Regions from separate parts of the Shewanella sp. NKUCC01_JLK genome, predicted to be linked through region 3. Evidence: predicted binding sites of a transcription regulator. Region 3 holds the regulator's gene; each other region holds the start of a gene.
The links. The regulator LexA, encoded in region 3, represses DNA repair genes until DNA is damaged. The targets are predictions, from matches to a motif close to TACTGTATNNNNATACAGTA.

Region 1 (4,895 bases), on a different contig from region 3:
ACTGAACCGATGGGTATTTGCTTGAAGCGAACTTGAGCGCCCGCTGAAATGCCCATGTTTTCGGCTGAGGTTAAGGTCAAGAAACGCTTCTTCGATTGCAGTAAATCAGGTGCCTTTGATTGTAAGGCAAAGCTGCTTGGTACCGCGCTTTTGGTGTTTATGCCTGGCAGGAAGTTGATCACGCTACCTGTCAGTAAGCGTTCTGGATTCTTAATGCCTGAGAGGGAAATATCAGCACCTTCAAGCCAAAACACCCCGTCGTTAGTTAACAGTGAACCGTATTGAGGTTCAAACTTAGCCACGGCTGTAACACCATTGGACGTGAGTTGTTTACTTAAAATACTGCCAATGCTCATGCCGCGATAAACGATGCGGGTACCTTTGTCGACACCGTTAGCATCAGCCATGGTTAGGTTTATTTCTATGCCGCCAAGGGCGGTGGTTTCTGAATCATAAAGCGAAAAAACGTCACCGTTTTTAGCTATGTCTGCTTTATCGTCAGAGCTGAAACTCACGCCGCCAGCCAGAATGGACGCCAAACTCTCTGAACTGACTTTAACTCCAGTTAGTGAAGCATCAATTTTGACGCCAGAAACATTCCAAAAGTGAGAATTTTTCTTCACTAATCGCGCGTATTGCTCTTGAATGAAAGCGCTGATAATGACTCTTTGATTGCCATCTAAACGATAGCTGACCACGCTACCCACAGGGATTTGGCGGAAAAATATTGGCGAGCCAACATCGAGCGAACCGAGTTTATCGGAGGTCAATTCGACCATCACACCTTCTGAGCCGATTTGCATCGGCGGCGGTTGGCGTTCTGCTTCAAAAAAGGTCGAGGCATTACCTTTCCCTGGTTGGATGGCAATATAGTTACCCGAAAACAGCGCATCTAAGCCTTCAACACCTGTAATACTTGCTTTAGGTGTGACAAGCCAGAAGAGGGTTTCTTTATTCAAGAATGGCTTAGCGCGGTAGTCCATCATGACCTTGACGTTCACGCCTTTGAGATCTTCATCTATGCCAATGTCTTTCACTTTACCGACAGTCAAACCTTGGTATTTGACTAAGGTTTTACCCACATCAATCCCAGTGGCGCTCGGAAAGTGAATTTGAATTTCAACCCCCGATTCTTTAATGCTCTTAATGCCCAGCCAAGCACCTAATGCCAACGCGACAATAGGAAGCAGCCAAATGGGCGAAAAGAGTTTTTTCTTTACAACTTTCGGCGATTCAATTTGTGTCATCTTGAGGTTCCAATCGATCCCAGAGTAAACGAGTGTCTAAAACTTTTGCGGCTAACTGAGTTAACAGAATAACCAAGGCAAATGCGGTAGCCGCAGGCGCAGGTTTCGCGTCGAGTAATTGTCCCATGTTCACTAATGCCACTGTGATTGAGATGACAAATAAATCGAGCATTGACCAGCGGCCAATCCATTCGATGATGTGAAAACCCACCATCAATTTCTTTTTTGAAATCGGAATGTCAAAGCTGATCGCACACAGATAAATGGATAAGCCGATGATTTTAATCCATGGTACTAAAATACTGGCGGTAAACACTATGATGGCAATAGGCAGCATATCTGAATGCACTAAATGTAAAATGCCCGAAAAAATCGTGTCGTGCCGCACTTGGCCTTGGTTGGTCAGCATAGTGATAGGGTAAATGTTGGCTGGCACCAGTAAGATGGCAGCGGTAATCAACAAAGCCCAACTTTTTTGCAGGCTGGAATAGTCTCTGACGTGCAACTCAGTTTCACAGCGCTGACAGTGCGTGAGTTCACTGCTGTTGAGTTGGCGACACACTTTACAGAGACATAGGCCGATATCTTTACCTTGTTGTTTCATATCAGCTATGATCTTCCAATAACGTCCACATATGTTCTAAGTCGTATTCTCTTTGTAGAAACAAGGTCACGAGAAACAGCATAGTGAAGCAAAATGTGCCCATACCAAAATAAATGTCCGAAAAATCAGATAGCTGAAATGATGAAACTAAGAAGCTGATCACATAAATTTCCAGCATAGTGAGCTGCGATAAGATACCATGAAATTTTAATAACTGCTTCAATGAGTTACGCCAAAAAAGGCTACTCAATCCCCATTTCACAATTAAAATCTGTGTCAATATCGATAACAGTAATAAGCCTGGACCTATCACAGCTGCGGCAAGTACGGCGACACCTACAACCCAATAGCCTTGGTCAAATACTGCAAATGCCCCTTGGAAAACCGTGGTAGTACGAATACTGCCGAAAAAGTGGATCTCGAGTACGGGTAAAAAATTAGCAGGGAAATAAAACACTAATGCCGAAATACATAGGGCTAACATACCATTCACAGAGCAGTATGGCGTGTCATAAAGTGCAGTACTGCAACGAGGACAGATTGCTCTAACGCCGCTAGGCAAGGCACGTTTGCGGACTGCTAAATCGCAGGAGCGGCATAGGGTTACTGAATTTTCTGCTGCGTTTTCATGCATATAAAAATATATATTAGCCTAATAGGAGTAATAACAGCGAGATCGGTGCAAAGTGTCGTGCTAGTTAGCTGTTCAGCCACGTCTAGCGCTTTTATAATCTTGGCAACGAAAGTACGCTAATAATATCAGATTAATCAGAACACTTGCATCACAAGTTCAATCTATGTCACTCTAGTTACTGTATATAAAAACAGTGCGAGGGCAGTCATGGCAGTAATAACACAGTTTGTCGTGGTCAGAGAAGGGGTTGAAAAGATGACATTCACATCTAAGAAGGAGGCTGATGCCTACGATAAGATGCTCGATATCGCCGATAACCTTATCCCCTTCATTCAAAAAGCTGATTTGGGTATAGATGAAAGTGTGGGCGAAAAGCTCGCATTCTATTTTGCTAACAATAAAGATGAGCTGACGAACTTGCTTAAAGGCGCCGTTCAGGTTAATAGTACGCCAACGAATCCGCCTGCAGCGAAAAAAGCGGCTAAAAAGACCGAAGCAGCAGAATAAAATTGTTAGGAAATGTAATGAAATCGAAATTTTATGAGTCACTTAACCGTCAAGCCTTGGCCTTGTTGGAAGGGGAAGACGACCTTGTTGCGGCGATGGCGAATTTTTCAGCCTTGCTCAATGATAATTTAACTGAGCTGAACTGGGTGGGATTCTACGTCATGCGTGGCGAACAACTAGTATTAGGCCCGTTTCAAGGTAAAGTGGCTTGTACACGCATTCCGTTAGGAAAAGGTGTGTGTGGTACTGCAGCATTCACTAATCAAACTCAGCGAGTGGCCGATGTCCATCAATTTGATGGTCATATTGCCTGTGATTCTGCCAGTAATTCTGAAATCGTTGTGCCAGTTCGTGCGCAAGGTAACGTGGTTGCCGTGCTCGATATTGACAGTCCTATCTTCGATCGTTTCGATGAAGAAGACCAAAAGGGGCTGGAATTACTGGTTAAAAGTTTTGAAAACTGCCTATTTGATTAATTTGCGTACAATAACGCATAATTCATAGTCGCAATCGGTGGCGTGCGCCTTATAATATGCGCCTGCACGCATTAAGCTGGTTTGATTGGCATGCAATGAATAAGCTTAGTGTTTTGAGCTGTCAAAATTTGTTAAGGTATATTTTTTAACTTTAGTAAACGCGGCTAGGATGCTAATTTGTACGTTGACTCAATATTGAGTTTAACGAAGATAAACGACATGTAAGAAGCTGATATATATCACCTCGAATCGATGTCCCTTTTTGACTGTGGAAGTAATGATGGAATCAACAGAAAAGTTGACCGACACCAATGCAATTTTGGCGTATTTGTATGAAACATTTCCTTTGTGCTTTATTGCTGAAGGTGAAACTAAGCCATTAAAAATCGGATTGTTTCAAGATTTGGCTGAAAGGTTGGCTGATGATTCTAAAGTCAGTAAAACTCAGCTCAGAGTTGCCTTGAGACGTTACACCAGCAGCTGGCGCTATTTAAAGTGCGTTAAAGCGGGCGCACAACGCGTAAACCTGGATGGCGAACCTTGCGGCGAGTTAGAGCAAGAGCACATTGATCATGCTCAAGCCATGTTGAAAGAGAGTCAGGATAAGGCCAAAGCGAAACGTGCAGCACTTGCACCTAAGCCTGCGGCGAAGAAAGCACCTAAAAAGGTGGCCGTTCCTCAGCGTCCTAAAACTGAGCGTCCTGCTAAGCCTGGACCAAAAGCTGCAGCGCCAGTCGTCAATTATGTTCAAGCACAATTGACTGATTTAACGAAAAAACAACGCGTCAATGTTAAATTAGGTATGACACCCGTAGCCGGTGTGATTACTGACATTAACAAGGAAGATATTCATGTTCAGCTTGATAGTGGCCTAACGATTAAAGTTAGAGCAGAACATATCCTGCTGTAATCATTTATTAAAACGGAGTAACTTGTTGATGCGAAAACTCACTTTGGCTACCTCGATCGCCACTGTTTTTGTCGGATTCTCGGCTTGGGCCGTACCACCCACGATTCAAATCAGCGAGTTACCCACTCTCAAGCAGGAAGCGCAACATAAGGTTGCGAGCAAAAGGGTAACGGACTTATACACTCGTTCGCACTATCATAGATTCAATCTCGATGACGCCTTTTCTGCGCAAATTTTCGATCGTTATCTGCAGCAGTTGGACTATCGCCGCAATGTGTTAACCCAAGCGGATGTCGATAGTTTTAAACCTTATGCAACCCAATTCGATGACATGCTTAGTTCTGGTGAACTTGAGCCTGCCTATAAAATGTTTGATATCGTCCAAAAGCGCCGCTATGAAGGCTTTGTCTATGCTTTATCTCTATTAGATAAAGAGATGGATTTTTCTGCGCCCGGTGATGCCTATGAGTACGACCGCGATGAGGCTGCATGGCCAAAAGACCAGACAGAAATTAAT
Region 2 (4,895 bases), on a different contig from region 3:
GACGACTCTATCGTTCGCGGTACGACCTCAGAGCAAATCATCGAAATGGCCCGTGAAGCAGGTGCTAAGAAAGTGTACTTTGCCTCTGCCGCACCGGAAATTCGTTTCCCGAACGTGTACGGTATTGATATGCCAACATCGAATGAGCTTATTGCACACGGTCGTGATGCCGATGAAATCGCCAAGTTAATTGGTGCTGATGGCATTATTTTCCAAGACTTGCCAGATTTAATTGAAGCGGTAAGAATGGAGAATCCTGCGATTAAACGTTTCGAAACGTCCGTATTTGATGGTCACTACATCACGAACGACGTTGACCAAGCGTATTTAGATCACTTGACGCAACTGCGTAATGACGATGCCAAAGCCGATCGAAATAAAGATATCGGCACTAACTTAGAGCTGCATAACGTCTGTCACCCATAAGGATTGTGGGTAATTTAGTATCGTAAAGTTTGTGTCCTTTTTGTTCCAAACGATACAAAAAAGCCAGTGAGAAATCACTGGCTTTTTAATGGCTTATATTTGCTTAACGGATCATCGTGATAACGTCTACGTATTTATGCGTTGCGCTGTTTCAGTCATTACATTTTCTTCAGCGTGCTTACGTTCAACCCAGTAATCCGCATTTTTAATACCCAATTTTACCGGGTCAAAAAGTGGCTCTATGCCAAGTGCCTGCTGTGATTCATAATCTTTAAGGCAAGTGAATGCGGTTTTCCTCAATAGAATAATGGCAATAATATTGAGCCATGCCATAAGTCCTACACCAATGTCACCCATTCCCCAAGCCATATCAGCCGTTTTAACTGTGCCGTATACGGTTGAGCCAATGATCACTATTTTGAGAACGACCATGAACCAAGGATGATTTACTTTACGGTTAATATAGGCAATGTTGGTCTCGGCAATGTAGTAATAAGCCACTATGGTCGTAAAGGCGAAGAAGAACAGTGCGATAGCCACAAAGATATTGCCAAATCCTGGCATCATACTTTCCATTGCCGTTTGTACGTAGCCTGGTCCTGCAGCGACTCCGGCAATGCCGGTATAGAGCGCCGCACCGTCTGGGCCCTGAACATTATACAGTCCTGTAATGAGCAGCATGAAACCTGTTGCAGAGCAAACGAATAAGGTGTCGATATACACAGAAAAAGCTTGAACTAACCCTTGTTTGGCTGGATGGCTTACCGCCGCTGCAGATGAGGCATGTGGCGCTGTACCTTGACCCGCTTCGTTGGAGTAAATACCTCGCTTTACCCCCCACATGATGGCTAAGCCTAAAATGGCACCAAAACCCGCATCAAAGCCAAAGGCACTTTTGATAATTAACCATAAAATACCCGGTAGCTGGCCAATATTTAGCGCTATGATGACACAAGCCACTATGATGTAACCCAGTGCCATAAAGGGGACGACGGCACTGGCAAAGTGAGCGATACGTTTTACACCGCCAAAAATGATAAAACCAAGAAGCATAGCCAGTATGGCTGCAGTCACATTAGGATCTATGTTGAAAGCGGTTTTTAAACTTGAACCAATCGAGTTAGCTTGTACGCCCGGCAGCAGGATCCCGCAAGCAAATATGGTCGCAATTGCAAATACCCATGCATACCATTTCATGCCTAAGCCTTTTTCAATATAAAAAGCAGGCCCACCACGATACTCGCCATTGATTTTTTCTTTATAGACTTGACCTAAGGTAGATTCAACGAAGGCGGAGCTGGCACCGAGAAAGGCAACCATCCACATCCAAAATAAAGCGCCAGGACCACCAAAGGTGATTGCTGTGGCAACCCCTGCAATGTTACCTGTACCGACTCGGCCCGCTAATGTCATCGCGAGTGCTTGAAAAGACGACACTCCCGCATCAGTACTCTTACCATCAAACATCAGGCGGATCATTTCTGGCAGATGACGCAGCTGTAAAAATCGAGTGCGAAGGGAGAAATAGAGCCCGACACCTAGGCAAAGAAAAATAAGTGCAGGGCTCCAAATTACACTATTGATCGCGTTGACAATCTCATTCATAGACTCCGATTCCTTTATTGTGTTGTTTTAGCAGAGTTTTTAGGTTTACGGTTATTCAACAGATGTTGAGTTAGGACATTCACTTTTGATTAAGACATTTTTTGTAAATATCCAAGATACTCAACATAACTATTTTTTAGGGAGCTTCATAGCTAAAGTGTTAAATATTTGAAATCAATGTGTTTTGAAATTGAGTTTTAACATGGGTAAATAGAGCGGAGGGGCGAGTTAACTCGAAATACGGTAGTGATTTATTATGAATGTCAGTTATCCCATTACCCAAAGTAGCATCCACACGCCGAATAAGCTGCTTAAGCTATGGCGCGTTATTTGATGGCTGAGTAATAGAGATAAACTCACAGCAATAGGAATGACGAGAATGAATCCCCATGCTAACGGCATATCGATGATTTTCATTTGTCCCAGCCAGGTACTGGTGAGCATGCTTATTGCGAGTAACATTAAGCTATGGAATATCAATAACTGATTGAATCTTAATATTAATGCTGGAGTTATTGTCATAGCCTGTCGCGCATTTATTGCAAACTGTTTCATAGTCACTCCTTAGTCATTTAGTGTATCTTATGCCTTGTTGAGAATAATTCGCAATTGAATTTACACTTAAGCTTTTACATTTAAGCTCGGTTTACTACAGAAATTTGCACTCAGCTGGCGTTTGGGCTAAATTATACTGTAATTATATCCAGTGCTTGGTGTTTATATGATTCTCTATATCGCAGAAAAACCTAGCCTAGGGCGGGCCATTGCCGATGTATTGCCTAAACCCCATAAAAAAGGCGATGGATTTATCGAAGCCGCCAATGGCGATTGTGTGTCTTGGTGTGTCGGTCACTTGCTCGAGCAAGCAGAACCTGATGCCTATAATCCCGAATTTAAGTCTTGGAAATTCGAGCATTTGCCAATAGTGCCAGACAAGTGGCAACTAAAACCTAAGGCTGCGACCCGCAGCCAACTCACAGTGCTAAAACGATTAGTCAAACAAGCCAACACGCTGGTTAACGCGGGCGATCCCGACCGTGAAGGGCAGTTACTCGTGGATGAAGTGATTGCCTATCTTGGCGTGACGGGGGACAAGCTACATCAAACCCAGCGTTTACTGATCAGTGACTTAAACCCACAAGCTGTAAAACGGGCTCTAACGCAACTACGCAGTAATCGCGAGTTTATTCCTTTATCCACATCTGCCTTAGCCCGCAGTCGTGCCGATTGGCTCTATGGCATGAATATGACGCGTGCGTACACCATCCAAGGTAAAAAGGTCGGTTATCAAGGCGTGTTATCCGTCGGCCGAGTACAAACGCCATTGCTTGGGCTAGTGGTGCGCCGTGATGAAGAGATTGCTCACTTTCAATCTAAACCTTTTTATGAAGTACTGGCGCATTTGGCGACCGAGAAGCAAGAAACCTTCAGCGCCAAGTGGCAACCTAGCGAAGCTTGTCAGCCTTATATGGATGAAGAAGGACGAGTGTTAGCGAGAGGGCTAGCGCAAAATGTGGTGAGTCGCATCAGTGATAAACCCGCTTTAGTCACTCAATTAGTGGCTAAGGACAAGAAACAGAATCCACCATTGCCCTACAGCTTATCCGCGTTACAGATTGATGCGGCCAAACGGTTTGGTATGAGTGCTAAGGATGTGCTCGATACCTGCCAAAGTTTGTATGAACGTCATAAACTCATTACTTACCCACGCTCCGACAGTCGTTATTTACCCGTTGAGCAACATAACCTTGCGCCTTCGGTACTTAAGGCGATCAGTAGCGGTGCTGCTGAGTTATTGCAAGGTGCTGATGCACCCGATCCCCGTCTTAAATCTAAAGCATGGGATGATAAAAAAGTGGACGCCCATCACGCAATCGTCCCCACAGAGAAGACGGCTAACTTATCTAGCTTGAGTCAGCGTGAGAGGCAGTTATATCTTCATGTTGCTCGCCAGTACTTAGCCCAGTTTTATCCGGCTTATTGTTACAGTGAAACCACAGTGCAAGTGACAATCGAGGGTGGCTTATTTAATACCAAGGCGCGTCAGGATAAATCCCTCGGCTGGAAGCAACTCTTTGCCCGCCAAGAGCCAAATGGCAGTAAGGCGAGTGGCAACAAGTCGACGGAAGAAAGCGCAGGTAAGGACGATGAGGAGAATGACGAGTTTATCGGCCAATTACCGCCTTTGAAATTGGGACAGGCTTTGCATTGTACTCGAGGCGAATTGTTGGAGAAAAATACTCAACCACCAAAGGCCTTTACCGATGCCACTTTACTCGGAGCTATGACGGGTATTAGCCGTTATGTGACCGATCCTGAGATCCGTAAAATTCTTAAAGAAACCGACGGATTAGGTACAGAGGCTACCCGTGCAGGTATTATCGAATTGCTGTTCAAACGCGGTTTTTTACAACGCTTAGGTAAATCTATTGTCTCGACAGACGTGGGGAAAGGATTGATTAACAGCTTGCCCGCGAGTGCGACTACGCCGGATATGACAGCGCTTTGGGAAGCGAGTCTGAATGGCATTTGCCATAAAGAAACCTCTTATCAAGCCTTTATGCAGCCACTGCTCGGCACCTTATCCACGCTTATCCAGAATGCAGGCGCACAACTGCCAACCGCGCTTAATGGTTTACAAGGCCAAGGTTATCGTAAAACGGCAAGTAATAAATCTGGTTATCATAAGTCGTATTCTAAAAAATCAAGTTCAGCGAAAGGTATCGGTACAACAAAAAACGATGGTTCCAACAAATATGCTTCCCAAAAGACCAGTTCCAAAAGTTCGGTAACTCGATCAACCAGTCGTTCAGCTTCTAATAGCCGCAAATCTACAACAGCAGTGTAATGACACACTTGTTGCA
Region 3 (4,895 bases):
CGATAGGCATAAAACCATGGTCTTTACCGCAGAGCTCGGCGCATTGACCACGGTAAATGCCGGGTTTGTCGATGCGAGTCCAGGCCTCATTGATAAATCCTGGATTGGCATCTTTCTTAATTGCAAAGGCGGGCACCCACCAAGAATGGATGACATCCTCTGAAGTCATCAGAAAGCGGATTTTGCGGTTTATCGGTAGAACGAGCGGTTTATCGACTTCCAATAGATAGTTTTCACCCTTGGTTTCGGTGCCTTCGATTTGTGCTCTGGGTGTTGTCAGTATGCTATAAAAATCAATATCTTGATCGAAATAGCTGTAATGCCATTTCCATTGGGAACCCGTGACTTTTACGGTGAGATCGGCGTTGCTGGGATCTTCCATTGCGATTAAAGTTTTTGTCGCTGGAATCGCCATTAAGATCAAAATTATAAATGGCAGAATCGTCCAAGCGATTTCAACTTTAGTGCTTTCGTGAAAGTGGGACGCGACAGCGCCTTTGGATTTTCTGTGGTTGATCATGGCGTAAATCATGACGCCAAAGACCACTAGGCCTATTGCGCAGCAGATATACAAGATGGTCATGTGCAAGTGATAAACCTTGCCACTGATCTCGGTCACGCCAGGGGTCATGTTGAACCGCATGTCCGCGGCGGTCAACGGTGGTGCGAAAAGCACCACGAGTAAACAATACAACAATTGCTTCACAAGACTTCTCCTCTGCCAATTGCGAATAGCAACTACAAAGAAGAGCAACACAGTAAGTCTCAACTCTATGCAAACTCTTCAGTTCCCAAAAAAGCTTTTTTGACTTCAACGTGCGTTGGCGGCTGTTACTTTTAATCAAGTATTGTTACTGCTGGTAATTAGCCACGCTGGCACATACTGCTGAAATAAATCTGTTCTCTATTTTTAGTGGCGCTTCGAGTTCGATAAATACTCGATTCATTGACCACGGAAGGTGATATATCATCACCGACTTAACCAACCATACTTGCTGTTTAAATATTGATCAAGATCACTTATTTATCTAATTATCTGAAAAATTGCCAAAAAAAAGCCTCACATTCATAGGTGAGGCGGCTTTCAAGGTAAAAAATTAAATGAATATTTAATGTACAGAGCTAAAAAAAGATTGCTGACCGAAGAGATTGCCTTGCTCAATGCGTACGTCGGCATGTAAGTGACTGTTTACGTCTTCAAGCACTATGCCCATAGCTCGGGCACTTTTAGCCACGATTTGTAGGCGTCGATTATCCCGCGCATCTAATGATTGAGTCCAAGTAATGACTGCACTGGACGTACCACTTGTCAGGGCTTTTTCCATCGCCCACAGGGTTTCGACTTCATCTTTAGCATGTACCAGTAAGACTCTATCCATACGCACACCTGCACTGGCGAGCATTTGCTTGTAGCCAATACTTGGTGGGTTGATGAGCACTAACCAACGGCCCTGTTGGCTTAACTGAGCGAGTTGTGCACTCAGATGAATTAATTCTTGGCGACCTTGAGTCTTAGTTGGCATGCAGGCGATGGGCGCATGGTGCCAGTCATAGTCGGCATCACGGACTTCATCGAGCCACAGGCCCGGATGGCGGGGGGCATTGCCAAGTAGTTTATTCATAGCCAATCTCCATTACGGATCACACCGACGGCGAGTCCTTCAATTGTTAAACTTTGGAAGCCTAAATCCACTTTAATCGAGGAGTAATCTTCATTTTCGGCATGTAGATAGACTACATTACCTTTTTTTTCGAAACGTTTAACAGTGACATCGTCATCGACTCTAGCGACAACCACTTGACCATTCCTAGCTTGTTCTACTTTATGAACTGCCAGCAAATCACCTTCGAGAATGCCGATATTTTTCATGCTGTCGCCCTTTACTCGCAGTAAAAAATCGGCGGCGGGATGGAACATGCTTGGGTCGACTTGGTAGTACTGTTCAACATGTTCTTGGGCGAGGATAGGTTCACCCGCGGCCACTTGGCCGATGAGCGGTAAACCTGTTTCAGTCAAATCTTCGATTTCCGCAGGCAGACGAATGCCCCGAGATGTGCCAGGCATGATCTCAATGCAGCCCTTTTTCGCCAACGCTTTAAGGTGTTCTTCAGCCGCATTGGCGCTCTTAAAACCTAAACGGGTTGCGATTTCTGCCCGAGTGGGTGGCATGCCAGTATCGGCAATATTTCGTTTAATTAGCTCTAAAATTTCAGCTTGGCGTGGCGTCAAAGGTCTCATGGTGTTTCCTGTTTTTCTATACAGTTACTGTTAGTATATACAGTATTATTTGCAGCGCAAGTATTAACCACTTTTTAGCTATGTTGGAGAGAATTAGCGAATATTACCCATAGTCTGGTATTCTATCGGGCTAGTAAACGCACTTAATTGCATAAGAATAATGCCTAAACACGACTCTCTTTGGTTGAAATCATTACGTTGGATCCAAAAACACTTAGTGCACACTATTGTGGTGCCTCAGGATCCCTTTGCCGATCTGAATCTGGATGCTTCCAGACCCCTTGTTTATGTGATGAAAACAGAATCCCTCAGTGACATCGCTGCTTTGAGCGAAATAACGGCTAAGTTAGGCTTACCAAGCCCTTATGAGCCTCTAGTGGCTAATGGTGTGACTGCGCCTCGGGTTGTCTGTCTTCAAGGACGTAAGCCACTGTTTGGCGAACGTGCTGGTAATGAGCCTTTCCTCGAATGCTTTATGCGTTTGTTAGCCGTGCATAAGGAACGTCCTGAATTGGATATTCAACTGGTGCCCGTGAGCCTGTATTGGGGCCGAACGCCAGGGAAAGAAGACGACACTATGAAGGCGGCCGTATTTGAGCGGGAAAACCCGACTTGGCTGCGCAAGTGCTTGATGATTCTGTTCTTAGGTCGACATAACTTCGTGCAGTTTTCGAATGCCGTATCCCTGCGTTACATGGCTGACGAACATGGCACCGACATGGGGATTGCCCATAAGTTAGCACGGGTTGCGCGCGTGCATTTCCGTCGTCAACGTAAGGTAATGACAGGGCCTGTGCTGCCAAACCGCCAAGCACTGTTTCATTCGTTGCTCAAATCTGAGTCGCTGCGCAAAGCGATTCAAGAAGAAGCCGCCAGTAAAAAGATTTCTGAGACCCAAGCGCGCGAGACGGCTATTGAGTACCTCGATGAAATCGCTGCCGATTACTCAGATAGTTTAGTGCGTATTGCCGAGCGTTTCTTAACTTGGCTGTGGAACAAGCTTTACAGCGGGATCAACATTAAAGGCGCCGAGCAAGTTCGCCAGCTGCACCATGATGGCCACGAGATTGTTTATGTGCCTTGCCATCGCAGCCACATGGATTACCTGCTGTTATCGTATATTTTGTATTATCAAGGCATGGTTCCGCCGCACATTGCTGCCGGCATTAACCTCAATTTCTGGCCCGCGGGACCTATGTTCCGTCGCGGTGGTGCCTTCTTTATCCGCCGTAGTTTTAATGGCAACAAGCTATACACCGCAGTATTTCGTGAGTATTTAGACCAGCTGTTTGCTAAAGGTTATTCGGTGGAATACTTCTCCGAAGGCGGCCGTTCACGTACTGGCCGTCTGTTGGCGCCGAAAACTGGCATGATCGCCATGACGATGAACAGCGTACTGCGCGGTATTGAACGTCCTGTCACACTTGTGCCTGTGTATTTAGGCTATGACCATGTGATGGAAGTGGCGACTTACCATAAAGAGTTAAGCGGTAAGAAAAAGAAAAAAGAATCTGTGTGGCAGGTGTTCGGTGCCATTCGCAAATTAGGTAATTTTGGCCAAGGTTATGTGAATTTTGGCGAGCCTATTACCCTGCAAAATTTCTTAAATGAGCGTGCGCCAAACTGGCGTGCTGAGTTGGCCGATGATCCCGAGCAGAAACCAAGTTGGTTAACGCCAGCGGTAAACGTGCTGGCTAATCGGGTGATGACGCGTATCAATGATGCCGCAGCCGCGAGTTCGGTGACTTTGACTAGCTTAGTTTTACTGGCGACAGATCAAAACGCCTTAGAACGTAGTCTGCTGGAGCGTCAGCTTGATTTGTATCTGACCCTACTCAAAAAAGTGCCTTACACTTCTTATACATCTGTTGCCGAAGGTGATGGTAAGCATTTAGTGCAGCAAGGTTTAGAGCTGAACAAGTTTGTTGTTAGTGCCGATCCTTTAGGGGAAATAGTGTCTATCGAAGCGAGTCAGGCTGTGTCTATGACTTACTATCGTAACAATATCATTCACTTATTTATTGTTCCTTCATTAATTGCGAGTTGTTTAACCCACAATGAACAGATCCCGCGCCAGCAAGTCGTTTCAATCGTTGCCGATTTTTATCCACTGCTGAAAGCCGAACTCTTCATGGGAATTAAAGACTTACCAGCCTATGTTGAGCAAGTACTGGATTTCCTGATTGGGCTAGGTTTAGTGGTTGAGACAGATACTTTAGCTGTCGTGCCTGAGCACTCAAGCCAATTATTGTTGTTAGCCAGTTCAGTGAGCGAGACTCTGCAACGCTACGCTATTATTTTCAATCTGTTAGCGAACAGACCTAAGATGGAGCGCTCAGAACTTGAGTCTGAGAGCCATTTACTCGCCCAGCGTTTAGGGGCTTTACATGGCATTACCGCGCCTGAGTTCTACGATAAAAAACTCTACGGTACTTTGAGCGTGAAGCTTAAAGAATTGGGATATCTGGCGGATAGTGAAGATAAGTCCAATATTAATCGCATACGAGATCAGGCCAATAGCTTATTACGTCCGTCAGTGAGACAAACGATAGTGGCGAGTGTCACCGCGGAGCACACAGTTTAATGGCAAATCATATGAATGCGGCTAAGCATAAGCCCGCAGGTAAGTCCTTGCTTGGTGGTGCCATGATTATTG
Region 4 (4,895 bases), on a different contig from region 3:
GCTTGCTGGTTGGTACTTGGCAGTTAACGTCTGACATCGCATTGGGACTGACTAAACTGTAAATGGCGATGCCAATGATCAGCAGCGGCAGGACTTTTTCGAGCCATTGGGTATCGACTAAATAGACTAAAAAACTGCCCAATACCGCGCCGATAAAGGTGGCGATAAAAGCCATGTACCAAAACGAGGGTTTAAAGAGATGTTTGCGATAATAGGTCCAAGCCGCCATAAAAGAGCCAAAGCTTGCGGCTAACTTATTGGTGCCTAATACGGTATGCGGCGCAATGCCTAAGGTTAACAGTGCGGGGATCGACAATAGGCCACCGCCACCCACGACGGCATCAATGAATCCAGCGATAAGACCTATGACTGCCAACAGGGCCCAATGACTGGGCTCGAGTAACAACTCCAAATTTTAATCCTACTCTATAACACGTCTAAAGGGCGGTAAGGCATCCAGTAAGGACTTGCCATAGCGTTTAGTGACTAACCGCCTATCTAAAATGGTCACTCGGCCATAATCTTGCTCTTTACGCAGTAATCTACCACAACTTTGAATAAGCTTACGTGAAGCATCTGGGATCGTCAGTTGTAAGAAGGGATTACCGCCTTTGACTTTGACATATTCTGCATGCGCTTGCTCAACGGGCGAGGTTGGTACGGCAAAGGGCAGTTTAGTGACGATCAAGTTAGTCAGATAATCGCCGGGCAAGTCGAGACCTTCAGAAAAACTGCCGGTGCCAAACAAGATGCTTGGTTCGCCTTTATCGCATTTAGCTTTATGATTTTCTAACAATTGTTGCCGTGGCGCATTGCCTTGGATAAGTAGCTCAGTGGTGAGTTTACCTTCAAGTAATTCAACCACTTTTTCCATCTGCCAGTAGGAGGCGAATAGCACTAAGGTTGCCATTTCGCCTTCAATAAGGGTGATGATTTGTTCGGCAAGTTCAGCTGTATAGGCATCATCCGTCGGCTCAGTGCGCATTTTGGGTAAATAAAGTGTCGCATTATTGGGGTAATCGAAGGGCGATTGTAAGGCTAAATAACGACTGCCATCGTTGAGTGATAACCCCACCTGATGTACGAAATGGTCGAAGTTATTGAGTGCGCGCAGCGTGGCGCTACATAAGACTACGCCTGCGGCCTTTTGCCACAGCATGGATTCCAGCATAAAGCCGACTTCGATAGGTGAAGCGCTAAATAGATAATCCACTTGTTTACCTGTGATAAGTTCAACCCAGCGCGCCATAGGGGCACCTTTATGTTTATCTTCCTTGGCCATCATCCTCCATAGTTTCTGCAGGTTTTCGAGCCTTTGCAGCATAAATCCGGTTTCGGCCAATAGCGCTTCGGATTGATGTTTAGGAATGTCGCCATCTTTAATCGCCTCTGCCAGCAGTGACAGCATTTTATTAAACTGCTTGAGGGCAAGATTAGAGGTCACTGCAAGGTTTTCGGCGAGAATGAGTAATGACTCTGGTAGTTTGCCGTGCTCAAAACGCAGACGGTTTTCAGGATTGGCAAAGTGTTTGGTCTGGGTATCGCAATAGTGGGCCACTTGATTGAGCTGGGCGATAAGATCGCCTAAGTGATCCTGCATCGCCTGCGCAGGAGCAATAATGTTGTTGCTCTTTATTTGGTTTTGCAACTTAGCGCAGGTTTTGCCAATTTTTTCGAGCCAGTCGCATGCGCCCCTCAGCGTGGCCTGAGCACTGGAGAAATCCCGCGCCACAATGGGTAAGTGATGTGCCTCATCGATAACATAAAACACGTCTTCTGGATCGGGCAAAATCACGCCGCCACCTAGCTCTAAATCGGCGAATAACAAGCTGTGGTTGGCGATGAGTACATCCCAGGTATCGACATCTTCACGGGCTTTATGAAACGGACAATTTCTGTGGCTGGCGACTTGACGATGACAGCTGTGTTTGTCGCAGGCGATTTGTTGCCACAGGTGATCGGGCAGCGGCACGGCTAAGGTGTCGATTTCGCCGTTCCAGCGACCTTCGTTATAGTCTTTTAACAGGCCATGCATCATAGCCACTTGGCTATTGTCAGGTTTAGTTTGCCACATGGCCATTTGTGTACTGTTGTCGTCACCGATGAGCATCGCCAGTTTCGATAGACACACATAACGTTGTCGACCTTTGACTAGGCCAAAGCGGAAATTTAAGCCGGATTGCTCAAGGAAGAAGGGCAAGTCTTTATGCAGTAATTGTTCTTGCAGGGCGACGGTCGCGGTGGCGATACAGACTTTTTTCTTGCTCGCTAGTGCCAGTGGGATGGTACCGAGAATATAAGACAATGATTTACCGATCCCAGTCCCTGCTTCGACCACTATGATGCGTCTATCTTTGTCATAGTCGCCGGCGAGGGTCTTAGAGATTTCCGCCACCATATAGTTTTGTTCGCGGCGCGGCCTAAAATTAGGCAAGGCGGTAGCGATATCCTTATAGATGGCGCGGATCTGGGTTTTTACATTGTCAGGTAACATGCGTCACTACTTTATCGAATTAATGCTGTACATAATAACAGTGATTGCATAGCCTAAGAAACTTTTCTGCCATTTGGCGGCATTTAAATTGAGGAACCATCTAAATTGACTAGCTATGCGATTTGGGAACTCATGCGATGAAGTCAGAGGCTACCGCGGCCGTTAGTGTACAAGGTCGAGTCTTAACACGCCATGCGATTCATCGTCATGGGAGTTTAGTGTTGCAGTATTATCTGGCTACCGCCCAAGGCCCTGTGCTGGTGGAAGTGCAAGGCACTGAACACATTTGTTTTTGTCATCAAACTGATGTCACGGCTTTGCAGTTGCAAACGCCGGGTCAAGCATTGCGGTTTGTACCGTTAGCGCTCAAAAGCTTTAAAGGCGGCGCGGTTAGTGGTGTTTATGCTAAATCTAGCAATAGTTTACGTACCTTACAGCGCATCGCTAAAGATGCCGATATCCCTTTATTTGAAGCCGACATTCGCCCCGAACAGCGTTATTTAATCGAGCGGTTTGTGGCGCTGGATGTGGCATTTTTAGGGCATTTCTCTGCGACGAGTAACATACACGCGCCGACTAGCGACAGTCTTGAGGCTAACTCGCTGCCCGTGTTTATCGCCGAGCGGGCTAAGAGTATTGCCCCTTTAACGGCTGTACATTTCCGCTGTATTTCACTGGATTTTGAATGCAGCTTTGAAGGTTTACTCTATTCAGTTGCACTATATGGTCAATACAGTGGCCGAGACGAAGAGCAAGACAGTCTCAAGCAGACTTATGAAAAAGTGATTATGGTGGGTGAGGCTGAATCAAACTCTCCCGAATATATTGAATGGGTGGCCGATGAGGCTGCACTCATTCATCGATTAATCGCGTGGTTCCATGAGTTTGATCCTGACTTTGTCATAGGTTGGTCAGTGGTGAGTTTTGACCTCGCACTCTTGTCACGCCGGGCATTATTACACCGTATTCCGCTCACCATTGGCCGCGGAGGGGCAAAGCTTGAGTGGAAAGTCGATAATAAATTTCGGCCAGAAACCTTAGTTTTACCGGGCCGTGTGGTACTCGATGGTATCGATTGGCTTAAGGCGGCTTTCTATCATTTTGAGCGGTTTTCGTTGGAATTTGTTTCGCGGAAATTATTAGGTGAAGGCAAGGCCATTCATAACGTGGATAATCGCGTTGAAGAAATTGATCAGTTGTTTAAGGCCAATAAACAAGCCTTAGCCCATTACAATCTTACTGACAGCCGTCTGGTGTGGGATATTTTTAGTCATACTCAATTATGGGAGTTCGCCCTCGCGCGAGCTGAACTAACAGGTTTAGAGTTGGGGCGGGTTGGGGCTTCGGTGGCGGCATTTAATCATTTGTATTTACCGCATTTACATCGAGCCGGTTATGTCGCACCCGATGCTCCTGCGAGTGATGGGATCGAAAGCCCCGGTGGCTATGTGATGGATTCTGTACCGGGACTTTATAAGCATATTTTAGTGTTCGATTTTAAAAGTCTATATCCCTCCATTATTCGTACCTTTTTGATCGACCCTAAGGGATTAATTGAAGGCTTGCAATTGCCCGAGTCTGACTGTGTTGTGGGGTTTCTCGGTGGCCGTTTCAGTCGGCAACAGCCCATTTTACCTAAGCTTATCCAAACATTATCTGAGCAGCGCGAAAAGGCCAAACGTGAGCACAATGCGCCTTTATCCCAAGCGATAAAAATTATCATGAACTCGTTGTATGGGGTTTTAGGTTCTCAAGGTTGTGTTTTCCACGATGCAAAGTTAGCAAGTTCGATCACTATGCGCGGCCATCAAATCATGAAACAAACCCGCGCATGGATAGAAGAGATGGGCTATCAAGTGATTTACGGCGATACGGATTCGACCTTTGTCTGGCTTGGCAGCGAGCCAGATCTCTCAGACATTAACGCCTTAGGTAACACTCTGGCGCGGGAAATTAATGCTAAGTGGCAGGCTAAGATCGGTGAAGATCATCAAGTTGAGAGTTTTCTCGAGTTACAGTTTGAACGCCACTATGAGCAGTTTTTTATGCCGACCTTAAGAAGGTCGTTAGAAGGCAGTAAAAAACGTTATGTTGGCGCGTGGCGTAATGCGAGCGATGAACTTGAGCTTACTTTTAAAGGTATGGAGCAAGTGCGCAGTGATTGGAGCCCTTTAGCGCGCAAAGTTCAAGAGTCACTCTATGAACGGATGTTTAACCAAAGGGATATCAGTGTTTATTTGGCCAGTGTGTTTGAAAAGCTGCTTGATGGTGAGTTGGATGATGATTTGGTATTTCGCAAACGTATGCGACGCAATATTGAAGATTACACGGCTAAATCTTCTCCCCATGTTAAAGTCGCTCAACAATTATGCGACTTAACAGGAGATGCCTCTTTTGGCAA

Region 1: the regulator LexA is predicted to act here: its motif matches at 2,662-2,681, upstream of KO537_RS18380 (YebG family protein).
Region 2: the regulator LexA is predicted to act here: its motif matches at 2,721-2,740, upstream of KO537_RS09100 (DNA topoisomerase III).
Region 4: the regulator LexA is predicted to act here: its motif matches at 2,518-2,537, upstream of dinG (ATP-dependent DNA helicase DinG).

Annotation. Positions count from the first base shown of each region.
Region 1 covers NZ_JAHKRD010000018.1:106,449-111,343, forward strand. Annotated here, with positions in the region: gene KO537_RS18365 (MlaD family protein) at 1-1,247, opposite strand, end outside; gene KO537_RS18370 (paraquat-inducible protein A) at 1,234-1,851, opposite strand; gene KO537_RS18375 (paraquat-inducible protein A) at 1,853-2,485, opposite strand; gene KO537_RS18380 (YebG family protein) at 2,693-2,992, shown strand; gene KO537_RS18385 (GAF domain-containing protein) at 3,010-3,468, shown strand; gene proQ (RNA chaperone ProQ) at 3,749-4,378, shown strand; gene prc (carboxy terminal-processing peptidase) at 4,407-4,895, shown strand, end outside.
Region 2 covers NZ_JAHKRD010000007.1:77,951-82,845, forward strand. Annotated here, with positions in the region: gene purF (amidophosphoribosyltransferase) at 1-426, shown strand, start outside; gene KO537_RS09090 (alanine/glycine:cation symporter family protein) at 553-2,031, opposite strand; gene KO537_RS09095 (hypothetical protein) at 2,299-2,586, opposite strand; gene KO537_RS09100 (DNA topoisomerase III) at 2,753-4,879, shown strand.
Region 3 covers NZ_JAHKRD010000015.1:43,231-48,125, forward strand. Annotated here, with positions in the region: gene coxB (cytochrome c oxidase subunit II) at 1-706, opposite strand, end outside; gene KO537_RS16320 (SulA-like leucine-rich domain-containing protein) at 1,110-1,622, opposite strand; gene lexA (transcriptional repressor LexA) at 1,619-2,239, opposite strand; gene plsB (glycerol-3-phosphate 1-O-acyltransferase PlsB) at 2,400-4,823, shown strand; gene mtr (tryptophan permease) at 4,823-4,895, shown strand, end outside.
Region 4 covers NZ_JAHKRD010000010.1:128,706-133,600, reverse strand. Annotated here, with positions in the region: gene KO537_RS12415 (TSUP family transporter) at 1-412, opposite strand, end outside; gene dinG (ATP-dependent DNA helicase DinG) at 422-2,494, opposite strand; gene KO537_RS12405 (DNA polymerase II) at 2,632-4,895, shown strand, end outside.